DNA from 2 places in the Paenarthrobacter sp. R1 genome. Region 2 is predicted to be linked to the other one. Evidence: riboswitches for the same ligand, from Rfam matches in the RefSeq annotation. Region 2 holds a riboswitch; the other holds the start of a gene.
What was found. Region 2 has a riboswitch for thiamine pyrophosphate ahead of thiO (glycine oxidase ThiO). Riboswitches for the same ligand answer to the same signal wherever they lie in the genome.

Region 1 (7,040 bases), 490 kb from region 2:
CATCATCATGCTGGCCGGCCTCCAGGGTGCGGGTAAGACGACCCTCGCGGGCAAGCTGTCCAAGTGGCTTAAGTCCCAAGGCCACAGCCCCATGCTCGTTGCCTGCGACCTGCAGCGGCCCAACGCCGTCACCCAGCTCCAGGTGGTGGGCCAGCGCGCAGGCGTTCCGGTGTTTGCTCCGCACCCGGGCGCCACCTCTGAACTTGAACACCCGGCAGGCGATCCGGTGGCCGTGGCCAAGGCGGGCGTGGAGGAAGCCCGCCAGAAGCTTCACGACGTCGTGATCGTTGACACCGCCGGCCGCCTCGGCGTCGACGCCGAAATGATGGACCAGGCGCGGCGCATCCGCCAGGCGATCATCCCGAACGAAGTCCTTTTCGTCATTGACGCCATGATCGGCCAGGACGCCGTGAATACGGCAATGGCCTTCGACGAAGGCGTCAACTTCACCGGCATCGTCCTGTCCAAGCTCGACGGCGATGCCCGCGGTGGTGCCGCGCTGTCAGTAGCGTCCGTGACGGGCAAACCGGTCATGTTCGCTTCCACGGGTGAAGGGCTCGACGATTTCGAGTTGTTCCACCCGGACCGCATGGCCTCGCGCATCCTGGACATGGGCGATGTCCTGACCTTGATCGAACAGGCTGAGAAGGCCTGGGACAAGGAAGAAGCTGCCCGGATGGCGAAGAAGTTCGCCGACCAGGAAGACTTCACGCTGGACGACTTCCTTGCCCAGATGCAGCAGATCCGCAACATGGGCTCCATGAAGAAGATGCTCATGATGATGCCGGGTGCGCAAAACATCCGGCAGCAGCTGGAGAACTTCGACGAACGGGAAATTGACCGCGTTGAGGCGATTGTCCGGTCCATGACCCCGCACGAGCGCGTGGCTCCCAAGATCATCAACGGTTCCCGCCGTGCCCGTATCGCCAAGGGCTCCGGCGTCCACGTCTCCGAGGTCAACGGCCTGCTGGAGCGGTTCGCCCAGGCTCAGAAGATGATGAAGAAGATGGCGCAGGGCGGCGGCATGCCCGGTATGCCGGGAATGCCCGGCCTGGGTGGACCCGGCGGCGGCCGCAAGGGAGGCAAGAACGCCCCCAAGAAGAAGGCGCGTTCGGGCAACCCCGCCAAGGCTGCGCAGGAGTTGCGCGAGGCAGAGGCCAAGCGCGCAGCTGCCGCGGCTGCTCCCAAGGGTGCAGCGTTCGGCCAGGGCGCCGCTGACTTCGATCCGTCCTCGTTGAACCTGCCCAAGGGCTTCGACAAGTTCCTGGGTAAATAAAGCGCAGGCAAGGCTGACCGGCCTCCGGTCAGCCCGGCATGCCCCGTCGTCCTCCCGTGATGTCGCAGCCCTCGCATAGGCTGGTCCAATGCACAAACAGCGCGTAGTTTTTGTCCACGGCCTGGGCAGTTTCGGCGCTGCGGCCTGGCCAAAACAGCATGGCCTTGCCCTGCGGTATGACTGCCTTTTCCTGAGGCGGCACGGTTTCGATCCCGTGGCCGAGCCCCTTGAGTCGGACATTTCCGCGGATGTGGCCATCCTTGTTGACGCGCTGGCCGACTCGGGCGGGGGACACGTGGTTGCCCACGAACAGGGTGCCATTTCCGCCATGCTCGCCGCGGTGGAGCGCCCGGACCTGGTGTTTTCGTTGTCCTTGGTGGAACCGGCGTGCTTGTCCTTGACGGCCGAACTTCCCGCTACGGCGTCGCACCGCGCCCTGATGCAGCCCTTGTTCGATGTCCGTAGCCAACTCGGCGACGCCGACTATGAGCGTGAGTATTTCCGGCGGGCCTACGCTGCGGAGGCGGGCGGCCTGCAGACACCGGAAGCGCGGCGCTCAGCCCGGCGTTTGAGGTTGCAGGCCCCGCCGTGGGAAGCGCCCCTGCACATTGTGCCCGGTGTTCCCACGCTGGTGCTGACCGGTGGCTGGGAGCCGTTGTACGAGGAAATTGCCGGGTATTTGAGGGATACCGGTGCCCTCCACCGCGTAGCTGCAGGAGGGCACCGTCCCCAGGACTCCGCCGACGGCGACCGGTTCATCCGGTCCTTCATTGCCGACGTCGGACGGGGTTTGTCGGTCAGGGCGTCGTGAGCCGCTGGTCACCGCGGGCCGGCAGCTGGAGTTCGGGCAGGTAGACCTTGCCTCCGGTCGCCAGGAACTCCTCGCTCTTTTCGCGCATGCCGCTGTACATCTCCGCTATGGCCGCCTGGGCCTCGGCGGAACCGTATTCATCCCGGATGTCCTGGCTGATGCGCATGGAGCAGAATTTCGGCCCGCACATGGAACAGAAGTGCGCGGTCTTGGCGGGTTCAGCGGGAAGCGTCTCATCGTGGAAGGACTCCGCGGTCACCGGGTCCAGTGAGAGTGCGAACTGGTCCCTCCACCTGAACTCGAACCGCGCCTTGGACAGCGCGTCGTCGCGTTCGTGCGCGCCGGGGTGGCCCTTGGCCAGGTCTGCGGCGTGGGCTGCAATCTTGTAGGTGATGACTCCGGTTTTGACGTCGTCCTTGTTAGGCAGCCCCAGATGCTCCTTGGGGGTCACGTAGCAAAGCATCGCCGTGCCGTACCGGGCGATTTCCGTGGCACCGATGGCCGAGGTGATGTGGTCGTAGCCCGGCGCGACGTCAGTGACCAACGGGCCCAGGGTGTAGAACGGGGCGCCCTTGCACAACCGCTGTTGCCGTTCCACGTTTTCACGCACCAAGTGGAACGGAATGTGGCCCGGGCCTTCGACCATGACCTGGACGTCGTACTTCCAGGCCCGCTCCGTCAGCTCCGCCAAGGTATCCAGTTCCGCGAACTGTGCGGCATCATTGGCGTCTGCGGTGGCGCCGGGCCGCAGTCCATCGCCGAGCGAGAAGGCAACGTCGTACTTGGCGAAGATTTCGCACAGTTCGTCGAAATGCGTGTAGAGGAAGTTTTCCTGGTGGTGGGCAAGGCACCAGCCGGCCATGATGGAGCCGCCTCGGGAAACAATTCCGGTCACCCGGTTGGCCGTCAGCGGCACGTACCGGAGCAGGACGCCGGCGTGGATGGTCATATAGTCCACACCCTGTTCGCATTGTTCGATCACGGTGTCCCGGAATATTACCCACGTGAGCTTGTTCGCCTCGCCGTTGACCTTCTCCAGGGCCTGGTAGATGGGGACGGTGCCAATGGGAACGGGGGAGTTCCGGATGATCCATTCACGGGTGGTGTGGATGTCATCGCCTGTGGAGAGGTCCATGACAGTGTCCGCTCCCCACTGGGTGGCCCACTGCAGCTTGTCCACTTCTTCGGCGATTGAGCTCGTCACGGCTGAGTTGCCGATGTTGGCGTTGATCTTCACCAGGAATGCCTTGCCGATGATCATGGGCTCGGACTCGGGGTGGTTGATGTTGCTGGGGATGATGGCGCGGCCGGCGGCCACCTCGCTGCGGACCAGTTCAACGTCGCAGTTCTCCCGCAAGGCCACGAAGCGCATCTCCGGGGTCACTATGCCCTGCCGGGCGTAGTGCATCTGGGTGACCCTTTTGCCATCGACGGCGCGGCGAGGCACGGGTTGTGCGCCCTTCCATTCCGCTGAAGCCGCACCGCGGCGCACGGCTGACTTGCCGTCGTCGAGCAGGTTGCGTTCCCGTCCCGTGTAGCTTTCCGTATCGCCGCGCGCCTGGATCCATGCCGCCCTGAAGGGTTCAAGCCCGACGACGGGATCGCTGCCCGGCCCTGCCGTGCGGTACACCCTCAGCGGATCGTTGGCCTTCCCGTTGGGGGAGGGCTCCAAGGCAATCTCGGTCACCGGGACGCGGATGCCGTGGCCAGGGTCCTCCACCCAGGCAAGCGAGTGGGATTTCAGCGACTGCGTGACGGCGTCCCCGCCGGGAGCTGTCAGGTTTTGGGTAGGGCTGTGCTGTGTTTCTGTGGTGCTCAAGGATTACTCACTTCCTTCGCCGGCATTACCCGGACAGGTTCAACGGTCGCAGACTGCTTCAGTCCTTTTCTCAGCCCCTGCAGGGGCTCCCGTGTGGTCAGGGACGAAGCTACCACAGCTGCGGCGGGTGCTCCCAGTCATATGCGGTCCGGATCCGGACTGTGGCCGCCGGCACTAAGCTTCTGCCATGCCGAACATCATTGAATTCAGCGGTCCGGTGCTGGTTTCCGCGCATGAGGAACGCCGGGGCCTGTGGTCCGTGGACGGCCGCCTGACCTTCAGCCGTCCGGAAGCTGCCCCGGATACCGTGCTGGAGGGCTGGGTCCTGCCCGGATTCGTTGATGCCCACTGCCACATTGGCCTGGGAGCCGGCGGGGCAGTGGATGAGGCCACCACCCTGGAGCAGGCCCGTACCGATTTGTCCGCCGGGACGCTGCTGGTCCGTGATGCCGGCTCCCCGGCCAATACGAGGTGGGTCCAGCAGCGTACGGACCTGCCAAGGCTGATCCGGGCGGGACGGCACATTGCGAGGAGCCGGCGCTACCTGCGCGGCCTCGGACACGAGGTGGAGCCGGAGCAGCTGGTGGAGACCGTTCGAAAGGAAGCGCGCGACGGCGACGGTTGGGTCAAGCTGGTTGGCGACTGGATCGACCGCGGCGTGGGAGACCTGGCGCCTTCTTTTCCGGCGGCGGTGGTCAAGGACGCCATCGCTGCAGCCCACGACGAGGGCGCACGGGTAACCGCGCATTGCTTCGCGGAAGAAACCTTGGATGACATGCTCGATGCCGGCATCGACTGCATCGAACATGCCACCGGGCTCCTGCCGCGGCACATCCCGCGGCTTGTGGAACAGGGTGTCCCGATCGTTCCCACCCTGGTCAACATTGCCACGTTCCCCGATATCGCGGCCCAGGCCGGGCCCAAGTTCCCCGACTACGCGCAGCACATGACCGCATTGTGGGAGCGCCGGCGCGAACGGGTCCTCGAGGCCTATGAAGCCGGTGTTTCCATCTATGCCGGCACTGATGCCGGGAGCGTTATCAAGCATGGCCGCATAGCCGACGAGATGCAGGAACTGCACGACGCCGGCCTGCCGCCTTCAGCGGTCCTCGAGGCTGCTGCGTGGGGCGCCCGGAGGTGGCTGGGAGCCGAGGGCGTCAGCGAAGGGGCGAGTGCCGACGTCGTGATTTGCAGGGAGGATCCCCGCCGCGCCCTGGCTACCGTGCGTGAACTTAGCCACGTGGTTCTGCGGGGCACCATCGTTCGTTAGGAATAAATTGAAGCTTCAAGTAATTTAGTAAGGTAGAACGTGCCGAAAGGCGGCCGCCGAACTACCGGGAGCATCACATGACCACGCCATCCAGCCAGGACCTCCTGCCAGCCGAACTCACCATGGGCACTGTCATGCTCAGGGTCGGCGACATGAAGGTGATGAGCGACTATTACCAGCGCGCCCTCGGCCTGCAGGTCATAGCGGAGCAGGACGGCGGCCTGTACCTGGGCCGCCTGGGGAAGCCGGTGGTCCATCTGGCTCCCGCAGCGGGCTTGCAGCTGCCCGGGCGCGGGGAAGCGGGGCTGTTCCACACCGCAGTCCTGTTCGAGGACCAAGCGTCCCTCGCCGCCACCATTGCCACGGCCGCGCAGTACGAACCCCGCGCGTTCGTTGGCAGCGCTGACCACTTGGTGAGCGAAGCCTTCTACTTCACCGACCCCGAAGGCAACGGCATCGAGTTGTACTACGACAAGCCGAGGAACGTCTGGCAATGGGACGGCAAGAACGTGGTCATGGACAACGTGGCGCTGCCTCCGCAGGCGTACCTCCAGCAACACCTGAGCGAGGCCGCCATCGTGGGGCAGCAGGGGGCCGCGGCCGGGATCGGGCACGTCCACCTCCAGGTGGGCGATGTTTCCACAGCGCAGAAGTTCTACGTTGACACCCTTGGCTTTGAAAAGACCGCGGGGTGGCATGGCCAGGCGCTGTTCGTCTCGGCGGGCGGCTACCACCATCACATGGCCATGAACGTCTGGAACAGCAGGGGAGCGGGCCCGCGCAAGGACACTCTGGGCCTGGGTGAAGTGCTCATCGAAGTCCCGTCGAATGATGACGTCGCAGCGCTCGCCGACCGTCTCCGCGTGGCCGGCCTGCAAAGCCACCACACCGGCCTTGAGCTCCGCTTCGAGGATCCGTGGCGCAACCAGCTGCGGGTTGCCGTCCGCTGAGGCGGCATCCGCCGGCGCGTGGCTGCATTAGGCTAGGCGATGGCGGTGCCGGTTCCATGTCCTGCGCAGCCTCCCGCGGTTGGGCGGGGCATGTCAGCACGAAGGAAATGAGTACGTTCCATGGGCTTTGCCGAAATCTTTGTAGCCACCCACGATGAAGCCCTCAAGCGGGCAGCTGCACTCGAACGCGGCGCCGATGTGGCCGGTTCTGCTGTGCGCATCGAAGGCATCACCGATTTTGAGGTGGAGCAGCTCGGTGATCTTGCAGGGCAGGCAGTGCACGCCTCCGGCGCTGATTATGAACTCGCCCTGGTGGACGTCACCAGCGATTCGCTGCTGGGTGTTCCGGAAGCAATGGTGCGGGCCCTCGCCGAGCTGCTGACCTACCAGAGCGAAGGCGACGGCAACGTGCTGGACGACGTCGCAGAGGCCTGGACTTCCCAGGAGGACATGCCGTTCGGCGCTGCGGAATCCCGCGGGTACGTCCAGCAGTTGGCTGCACTTGCCAGCGATGTCGAAAAAATCGACCGCGCCGGCCTGTATGTGTGGTCAATTTCCTGAACCTCGCAGGCAAGTGCGCGGGGCGAAGTCGTAAATACTCCTGTCATCTGGCACAATAGACAGGTACTCGATCGGTGCGGCCCCTCTCTCCGTGCTCGTATCTTGTCCTTCGAACCCCCTAGTATGGCCCGCCCCACGGGTGCAGAACGTCGGGTTCACCCTCGTTTCAGAAACAGGAGTGACCACAAAAGTGGCCGTAAAGATTCGCCTTAAGCGCTTCGGTAAGATGCGCGCACCGTACTACCGCATTGTCGTCATGGATGCCCGCGCCAAGCGCGACGGCCGTGCCATCGAAGAAATCGGCAAGTACCACCCCACCGAAGAGCCGTCGTACATCGAGGTCGCTTCCGAGC
Region 2 (7,040 bases):
GGTGCGGCCACCATCGCGACCGGATCCGCCCTGGCGGCCTCCGCTGCGCGAGCGGGAGTTCTTCTTGCCCGTCTCGCCCAGGTCCTCCAGGACCTCGGCGTCCACGCCTGCCAACATCCGCTTGTTGCGGGGCAACCGCCCCTTGGTGCCCTCGGGGATGTCGAGGTCGGTGTAGAGGTGCGGGGAGGAGGAATAGGTTTCAACCGGTTCGGGGACGTTGAGTCCCAGTGCCTTGTTGATCAGCGCCCAGCGGGGTACGTCGTCCCAGTCCACGAACGTCACGGCCGTACCCTTGTTTCCGGCACGGCCGGTGCGGCCTACGCGGTGCAGGTAGATTTTTTCGTCTTCGACGCACTGGTAGTTGATGACGTGGGTGACGTCCTCGACGTCGATGCCGCGGGCGGCAACGTCGGTTGCGACGAGCACGTCCACCTTGTTGTTGCGGAAGGCACGCAGCGCCTGTTCGCGGGCTCCCTGGCCCAGGTCACCGTGGATGGCCGCTGCTGCGAAGCCGCGGTCCACGAGTTCCTCGGACACCTTCGCGGCGGTGCGCTTGGTTTTGGTGAAGATGATGGTGCGGCCACGGTCCTTGGCCTGCAGGATCCGGGCAACGACTTCAGTCTTGTCCATGCTGTGGGCACGGTAGATGAGCTGGCGGATATCGCGCTTGGTCAGGCCCTCGTCATTGGGGTCCGCAGCGCGGATGTGCGTGGGCTGGGTCATGTACCGGCGGGCCATGGCGATGACCGGGCCGGGCATGGTGGCCGAGAAGAGCAGCGTCTGGCGGACCGGGGGAGTGCCGGCGATGAGGGTCTCGACGTCCGGCAGGAAGCCGAGGTCGAGCATCTCGTCGGCCTCATCGAGGACTACCATCTTGACGTTCTTGAGGCTTAGGTGGCGCTGCTTGTACAGGTCGATCAGGCGTCCGGGGGTGCCCACCACGATCTCCACGCCCTTCTGGAGGGCATCGATCTGCGGTTCGTAGGCACGTCCGCCGTAGATGGTGGCAATGCGGGCGTTGCGCTTGCGCGAAGCCGTCTGGAGGTCGTTGGCCACCTGGACTGCAAGCTCGCGGGTCGGGACGATGATCAGCGCCTGGGGTGCACCCTGGACGGCAAGTTTGGCGTATCCGGCGTCGTCGCGGCCTTCGATCCGCTGGAGTACCGGAATGCCGAAGCCCAGGGTCTTGCCCGTTCCGGTCTTCGCTTGGCCGATGATGTCATGGCCGCTCAGGGCCACGGGAAGCGTCATGGCCTGGATCGGGAACGGGTGCGTAATTCCGGCGTCGGCGAGGGACTCGACGATGTCCGCGCGGACGTCGAAGTCGGCGAAGGACTTCTCTTCGATCTCGTGGGGGGTCTCGTCCGAGGTGATCGTTTCCTCGGGTTCGATGGTCTCGGTTCCGGTGGAGTCCGTCAGGACTTCATGGGTGTGCAATTCACTCACAGGGAGTTTCCTTATTCATTTGGGCAGGCGCTGCATGCTCAACGGCGGCAAAGCTGTACCGGAGCACGAACTGGCGCAAGCATTTCCAGTGGAAGCCGATCGCGGGCTATCTAAGTACTGGCACTGGGGACCAGCGGGCACATCTCAAGATCGCGTAGGGGCGGGCTTGTTGAGTTCAAAAATTAACTGAATCAACGACCGGGCATCCATTACTACTGTCCCAGTCTATCCTGTGCCGGACAAAAACCCCGTTGCGCCGAAATCCCTGAGGCCCATAGCGGCCCGACACCGCGGATTCCCTGGCCCACTAGGTGTCATTCGGCCAGTTCGAACCTGATCACCCGGCCGGTGATGTCGGCCTTCACCAGGCGCACGCGCACCTGGGTTCCGGACACCAGCTCACCATCGCATCGGGCAGTGACGGCAGGTTCGGCGATCTGCACGGTGCCGTAGGGGCCATTGCCGTTGCCGTTCCCGTTGGACGGCTTGGACCCGGAAATCACCACGGCGTCGAATACCTGACCTACGTGGTTTGCCGCGAGCGCGGCTTCCACGGTGTCCAGGGCCATTCGCTCCAAGCGGCCTGCCAATGAGTCGGAAGCAGCCATGATCCCGGGCAGGTCAGGCAGCGCTTCCCGTGCCCAGGCGGGGATCTCCCGGCCGTTGCTGAGGGCTTCGCAGATCACCAGGACAAAGCGGTCAATGAGCCTGCGGAGTGGAGCAGTGGTGTGCGCGTACGGGGCCCCGATGGCGGACTGGACAACGTTCTCCGGTACCTCACCGTCGAACGGGGTGTACCCGGCGCCCCGGAACAGCATGCCGGCGGAGTGGAGGATGGCCAATTGCTTCGGATCCGAACCATCGAGGGTCCGGAGGTACTCGCCGTAGCTGATGTCGCCGTCCCACGGTTTTCCGAGGGCCTGGGTTTGGCGCTTGAAGTGCAGTAAGGAGCGCTCATCAGGGGCCGGCATGGTCCGCAGGATGCCCACCTTGCCGTCGAGCATCAATTGGGCCGCAGCCATTCCGGTCATCAGGGACATCTGGGCGTTCCAGTCCTCGATCGGCAGCGAGGGAGCAGCCACGATCCGGTAGTCGCCGTCGGTGACCTGGACGATCTCCTGTTCGGGCATGTTCAGGCTCGCCCCGCCGCGTTTGCGCTCGAGTTCGACCCGCTTCAGGCCCACTTCCTTCAGGAGCATGAGGGCCTCGGGGGCGGTTCCCGCATCGATCTGCTTCTGTGCACCCTTGTAGCTGAGCTTTGCACGGCTGCGAACGGTGGCCCGCTCCACGGACATGGAGACCACTTCCGCGTTGTGGTCGAGGTCGAAGTCCCACACGAAGGCGCTGCATTCCTGCTCTGCCAGGAGGCTCCCGGCTTGCTCGCTGATGACCTCCGGATGCAGCGGGACCCTTCCGTCCGGTGCGTAGAACGTTTGCCCGCGCCGCCGCGTTTCGGCGTCCAAGGCTCCGCCGGGGGCCACGAAGGACGGCACGTCGGCAATTGCGTACAGGACCTTGTAACCGGCATCGTTCCGCTGAATGAACAGCGCTTGGTCCAGGTCGGTGGAAGTCGCGGGGTCTATGGTCACGAACGGCACGTCCAGCAGGCTGCGGGGCGGCAATTGCAGGTTTTGAACCGCCTGGCGCGCTTCATGCTCGGCGTCGGCAGGGTAGTCGCCGGGTAGTTCCAGCTCGCTCCTCAAGGCAGCCAGGGAGGCAGCGAGCCGGTCGGAAGAATCGTCGACGTTGGGCGCTATCCGATGATGTGACACGAAAGTCAGACTAGCCCGAAAACGGCGGATAGTCTTGGACCATGGGCACGTCCACTCCTGGCGGAATTCCCGCGGACGTTCTCCCGGCAGAGCTGCTGGGAGCCATGGCCTATGGCGAATTGTCAGCGTTCGGGCGGTTGTCCGCGGACTCCCGCTTCGCCCCTACCCTCCGGGACCGGGCTACCTTTGCCAAGATCGCGGTCGGTGCATTCGGCAACTATGCGTTGATCAGCGGCCGGCTTACCGAGATGGGGCGGGACCCCGAAGACGCCATGCTTCGCTTCCAGCCGTCGTTCGATCACTTCCACGAACGCACCCCGCCAGGGGACTGGTACGAGTCTGTTCTGAAGGCGTACATCATCGACACGGTGTCCTCGGACTTCTACAGGACGGTGTCCGCCTTCCTGGATGCCGGGACACAGCAATTCGTCCGGAAAGTCGCTTCTGCGGACCAAGCCACCGAGGCGTTGCGCATCCTCCTCATGCGGGCCCTGAGGGACGATCCCAGGTTGGCTTCGCGCCTTGCCCTATGGGGCCGAAGGCTGGTGGGTGAGGCCCTCACCCAGGTGCAACGGGTGGCGTTGGAGCACCCGGACCTGCGTGCCGTACTTCATGACGGACAGGCCAAGGCGGAGGTACGCCGGTTGACGGCGGAACTCGCCGATCACCACGGCCGCCGGATGACGGGCCTCGGACTGGCTGCCTAGGCGTCCAGGGCTTCGAGCAGCGCCTTGGCCGCCGCCGTAGGGTCTTCTGCTTCGGTGATGGCGCGGACTACGACGATGCGGCTGGCTCCTGCCGCAACCACCTGCTCCACATTCGAAAGATCGATCCCGCCAATGGCAAACCAGGGAAGGGCGGATCCTGCGCGTTCCACAGCTTCGGTGGCATATGTGACCAAGCCCAGGCCCACTGGCGTCCGGCCCGGTTTGGTGGGTGTGGGCCAGAGGGGACCGACGCAGAAGTAGTCCAGTCCTTCGCTGCCCGACGAAGCCGCAATGGCCGCGTTCACCTGATCAGGCCCATGCGTGGAAAGACCTATGGCAGCGGTGTCCCCGAGCAGCTGCCGGGCCACGGGCAGCGGGAGGTCCTTTTGGCCCACGTGGAACACGGGAGTCCCGGAAACACGGGCGATATCAGCCCGGTCGTTGACCGCCCACAGCTTGGAATGCCGGGCGGCAGCTTTGTTCAGGACCTCGAGCAACTCCAGTTCCTCGGCGGCCTCAAGGGTCTTGTCTCGGAGCTGGATGATGTCCACGCCGCCTTCGAACGCGGCGTCCACAAAGTCTTCGAAATCGCCTTGCCGCCGGCGGGCATCGGTGCACAGGTAGAGGCGGGCGTCGGTGAGGAGATCAGGCTGGGTCATGGAAACCAGAGTAGTTCCTCTAAACTGGGCACGTACTGCGGGAGCCGTGACAGCGTCATATGACCGTCCGGCTGAGAGGGCTTCAGAGCCGACCGCTTGACCTGATCCGGCTAATACCGGCGTAGGGAAGGAAACCAATGGCAGAAGCCATCCAAGCAGACGTTGCCGTCATCGGCGCAGGCGTAGTCGGCCTGGGCATAGCCCACCGGATCCGGGCCACAGGCCGTTCCGTGGCCCTCATCGATCCGAACCCCGTCAGTGGAGCAACCTTTGCAGCGGCCGGGATGCTGGCCCCCGTGAGCGAACTCCACTACCAGGAAGAAGATCTCCTGGAACTGATGCTCGAATCGTCCAGGTTGTGGCCAACGTTCGTGTCCGGATTGTCCGGTACCGGCGTCACCACCGGCTACAGCACGACGTCGACGCTCGCGGTGGGTGCCGATGCCGCCGATCGACGGGCGCTCGCCGATCTGCGCTCCGTGCAACAGGCGGCGGGGCTCACAGTGGAGCCGTTGATGCTGCGGGACGCGCGGCAGCGCGAGCCGCTGCTCAGCCCCGGAATTTCATGCGCTTTCGATATCCCGGCCGACCACCAAGTGGACCCCCGCCGGCTGGCGGAGTGCATACTCGCCGGATTGGCCGCGCACACCCCGTGGGATGCCACATGGGTCCCGGGCGCGAGCAGCGGGTTCCAGCTGGCAGCGGAAGCCCGGCGGCTGCTGTGGGAGGGTAACCGCGTTGTGGGCGCTGAACTCTCCACCGGCCAAGTGGTAGCGGCAAGGGAAACGGTGCTGGCCAATGGCTTGGCGGCTGCGGCGACCGGCGGACTTCCTGAGGACCTGCACCTGCCGCTCAGGCCGGTTTACGGAGACATCCTCAGGCTCCGGGTACCGGAGGACCTGCGCCCGTTGCTGACCTCCACGGTCCGCGGAATGGTGCGGGGAGTGCCGGTGTACATCGTGCCCCGCGAGGACGGGACCGTGGTGATCGGGGCAACCCAACGCGAGGACGGGCTCTCGACGGGATCGAATGCGGTGTCTGCCGGCGGCGTGTACCAGCTGCTTCGGGACGCCCAGGTCCTGGTCCCCGCAGTCGGTGAGCTGGAGCTCATCGAAGTGACAGCCCGTGCACGGCCGGGCACCCCTGACAACGCTCCGCTCCTGGGGCGGGTGGGCGCGGCGGACGGCGCCGTCCGGGGCCTGATCATAGCCACGGGCTTCTTCCGCCACGGCGTACTCCTGACCCCCATGGCCGCACAGATCGTGGCCGGCTTGCTCGACGGTTCCGCGGATGACCGGTGGGTCCGGTTCCGTCCGGATCGTTTTTCTCCGCAAGGCGCCCTCGCCCGTCCCCGCATTCCAACACCATCCATCGCTTCCACCAAGGAAACAGCATGAACATCACACTCAATGGCGCCCGGCACACCGTGGCCGATGGCGCATCCGTCAGCACCCTGGTCACGTCCGTTACCGGCCGCGCCCTCGACCCGAGCGGACAGGCGGCCGACGGCGGCAAGCTGGGTGTCGCCGTCGCGCGCAATGCGGAGGTGGTCCCGCGTAGCCAGTGGGCAGCAACGAACCTCGCCGACGGCGATGAACTCGAACTCGTTACCGCAGTCCAGGGAGGCTGACCATGACCATCCTCAACACCGAAACCACTACTGACACGCTGGAAATCGACGGGGTCGCCTTCAGTTCGCGGCTCATCATGGGCACCGGTGGCGCGCCGAGCCTGGACGGTTTGGGGGCGGCCCTGGTGGCTTCCGGCACGGAGCTCACCACGGTGGCCATGCGCCGCTACTCGCCGGCCGAGACGGGCTCGCTGTTCCAACTGCTGGTGGACAACAACATCCGGGTGCTGCCCAACACGGCAGGTTGTTTCACTGCCAAGGACGCTGTGCTCACCGCGGAGCTGGCCCGCGAGGCGCTGGAGACCGATTGGGTGAAGCTGGAAGTCATCGCGGACGAACACACGCTGTTGCCGGACGCGGTTGAACTCGTCGACGCCACTGAACAACTGGTCAATCGGGGTTTCAAAGTCTTCGCATACACCAACGACGACCCCGTGTTGGCACTGCGACTGGAAAACCTCGGCGCCACTGCGGTCATGCCCCTCGGAGCACCGATCGGGACCGGTCTGGGCATCCTCAACCCGCACAACATTGAAGTCATTGTGTCCCGTGCCTCCGTGCCTGTTGTCCTGGACGCAGGCATCGGAACTGCTTCCGATGCGGCACTGGCCATGGAGCTCGGTTGCGACGCTGTCCTCCTGGCCACAGCGGTGACGCGTGCCCAGAACCCTGTCCAGATGGGTGAGGCATTCATGCACGCCGTCAAGGCAGGCAGGCTGGCCAGGCTGGCAGGCCGCATTCCACGGAGGGAACACGCGCTGGCATCATCGGCGATGGAGGGCCGGGCAGAGTTCCTCTGAGCCTGTACCAACCTGCGACGGCAGGT

Region 1: it holds a riboswitch for thiamine pyrophosphate, as region 2 does, so the genes downstream of both, thiC (phosphomethylpyrimidine synthase ThiC) here and thiO (glycine oxidase ThiO) in region 2, are expected to answer to the same signal.

What each region holds. Positions count from the first base shown of each region.
Region 1 is NZ_CP127115.1:284,657-291,696, reverse strand. It holds gene ffh (signal recognition particle protein) at 1-1,276, shown strand, start outside; gene QN084_RS01450 (alpha/beta fold hydrolase) at 1,365-2,087, shown strand; gene thiC (phosphomethylpyrimidine synthase ThiC) at 2,074-3,906, opposite strand; TPP riboswitch at 3,901-4,009, opposite strand; gene QN084_RS01440 (amidohydrolase family protein) at 4,094-5,176, shown strand; gene QN084_RS01435 (VOC family protein) at 5,254-6,126, shown strand; gene QN084_RS01430 (hypothetical protein) at 6,247-6,687, shown strand; gene rpsP (30S ribosomal protein S16) at 6,878-7,040, shown strand, end outside.
Region 2 is NZ_CP127115.1:770,904-777,943, reverse strand. It holds gene QN084_RS03720 (DEAD/DEAH box helicase) at 1-1,446, opposite strand, end outside; gene QN084_RS03715 (RNB domain-containing ribonuclease) at 1,761-3,218, opposite strand; gene QN084_RS03710 (ferritin-like fold-containing protein) at 3,260-3,925, shown strand; gene thiE (thiamine phosphate synthase) at 3,922-4,584, opposite strand; TPP riboswitch at 4,612-4,729, shown strand; gene thiO (glycine oxidase ThiO) at 4,722-5,981, shown strand; gene thiS (sulfur carrier protein ThiS) at 5,978-6,214, shown strand; gene QN084_RS03690 (thiazole synthase) at 6,217-7,014, shown strand.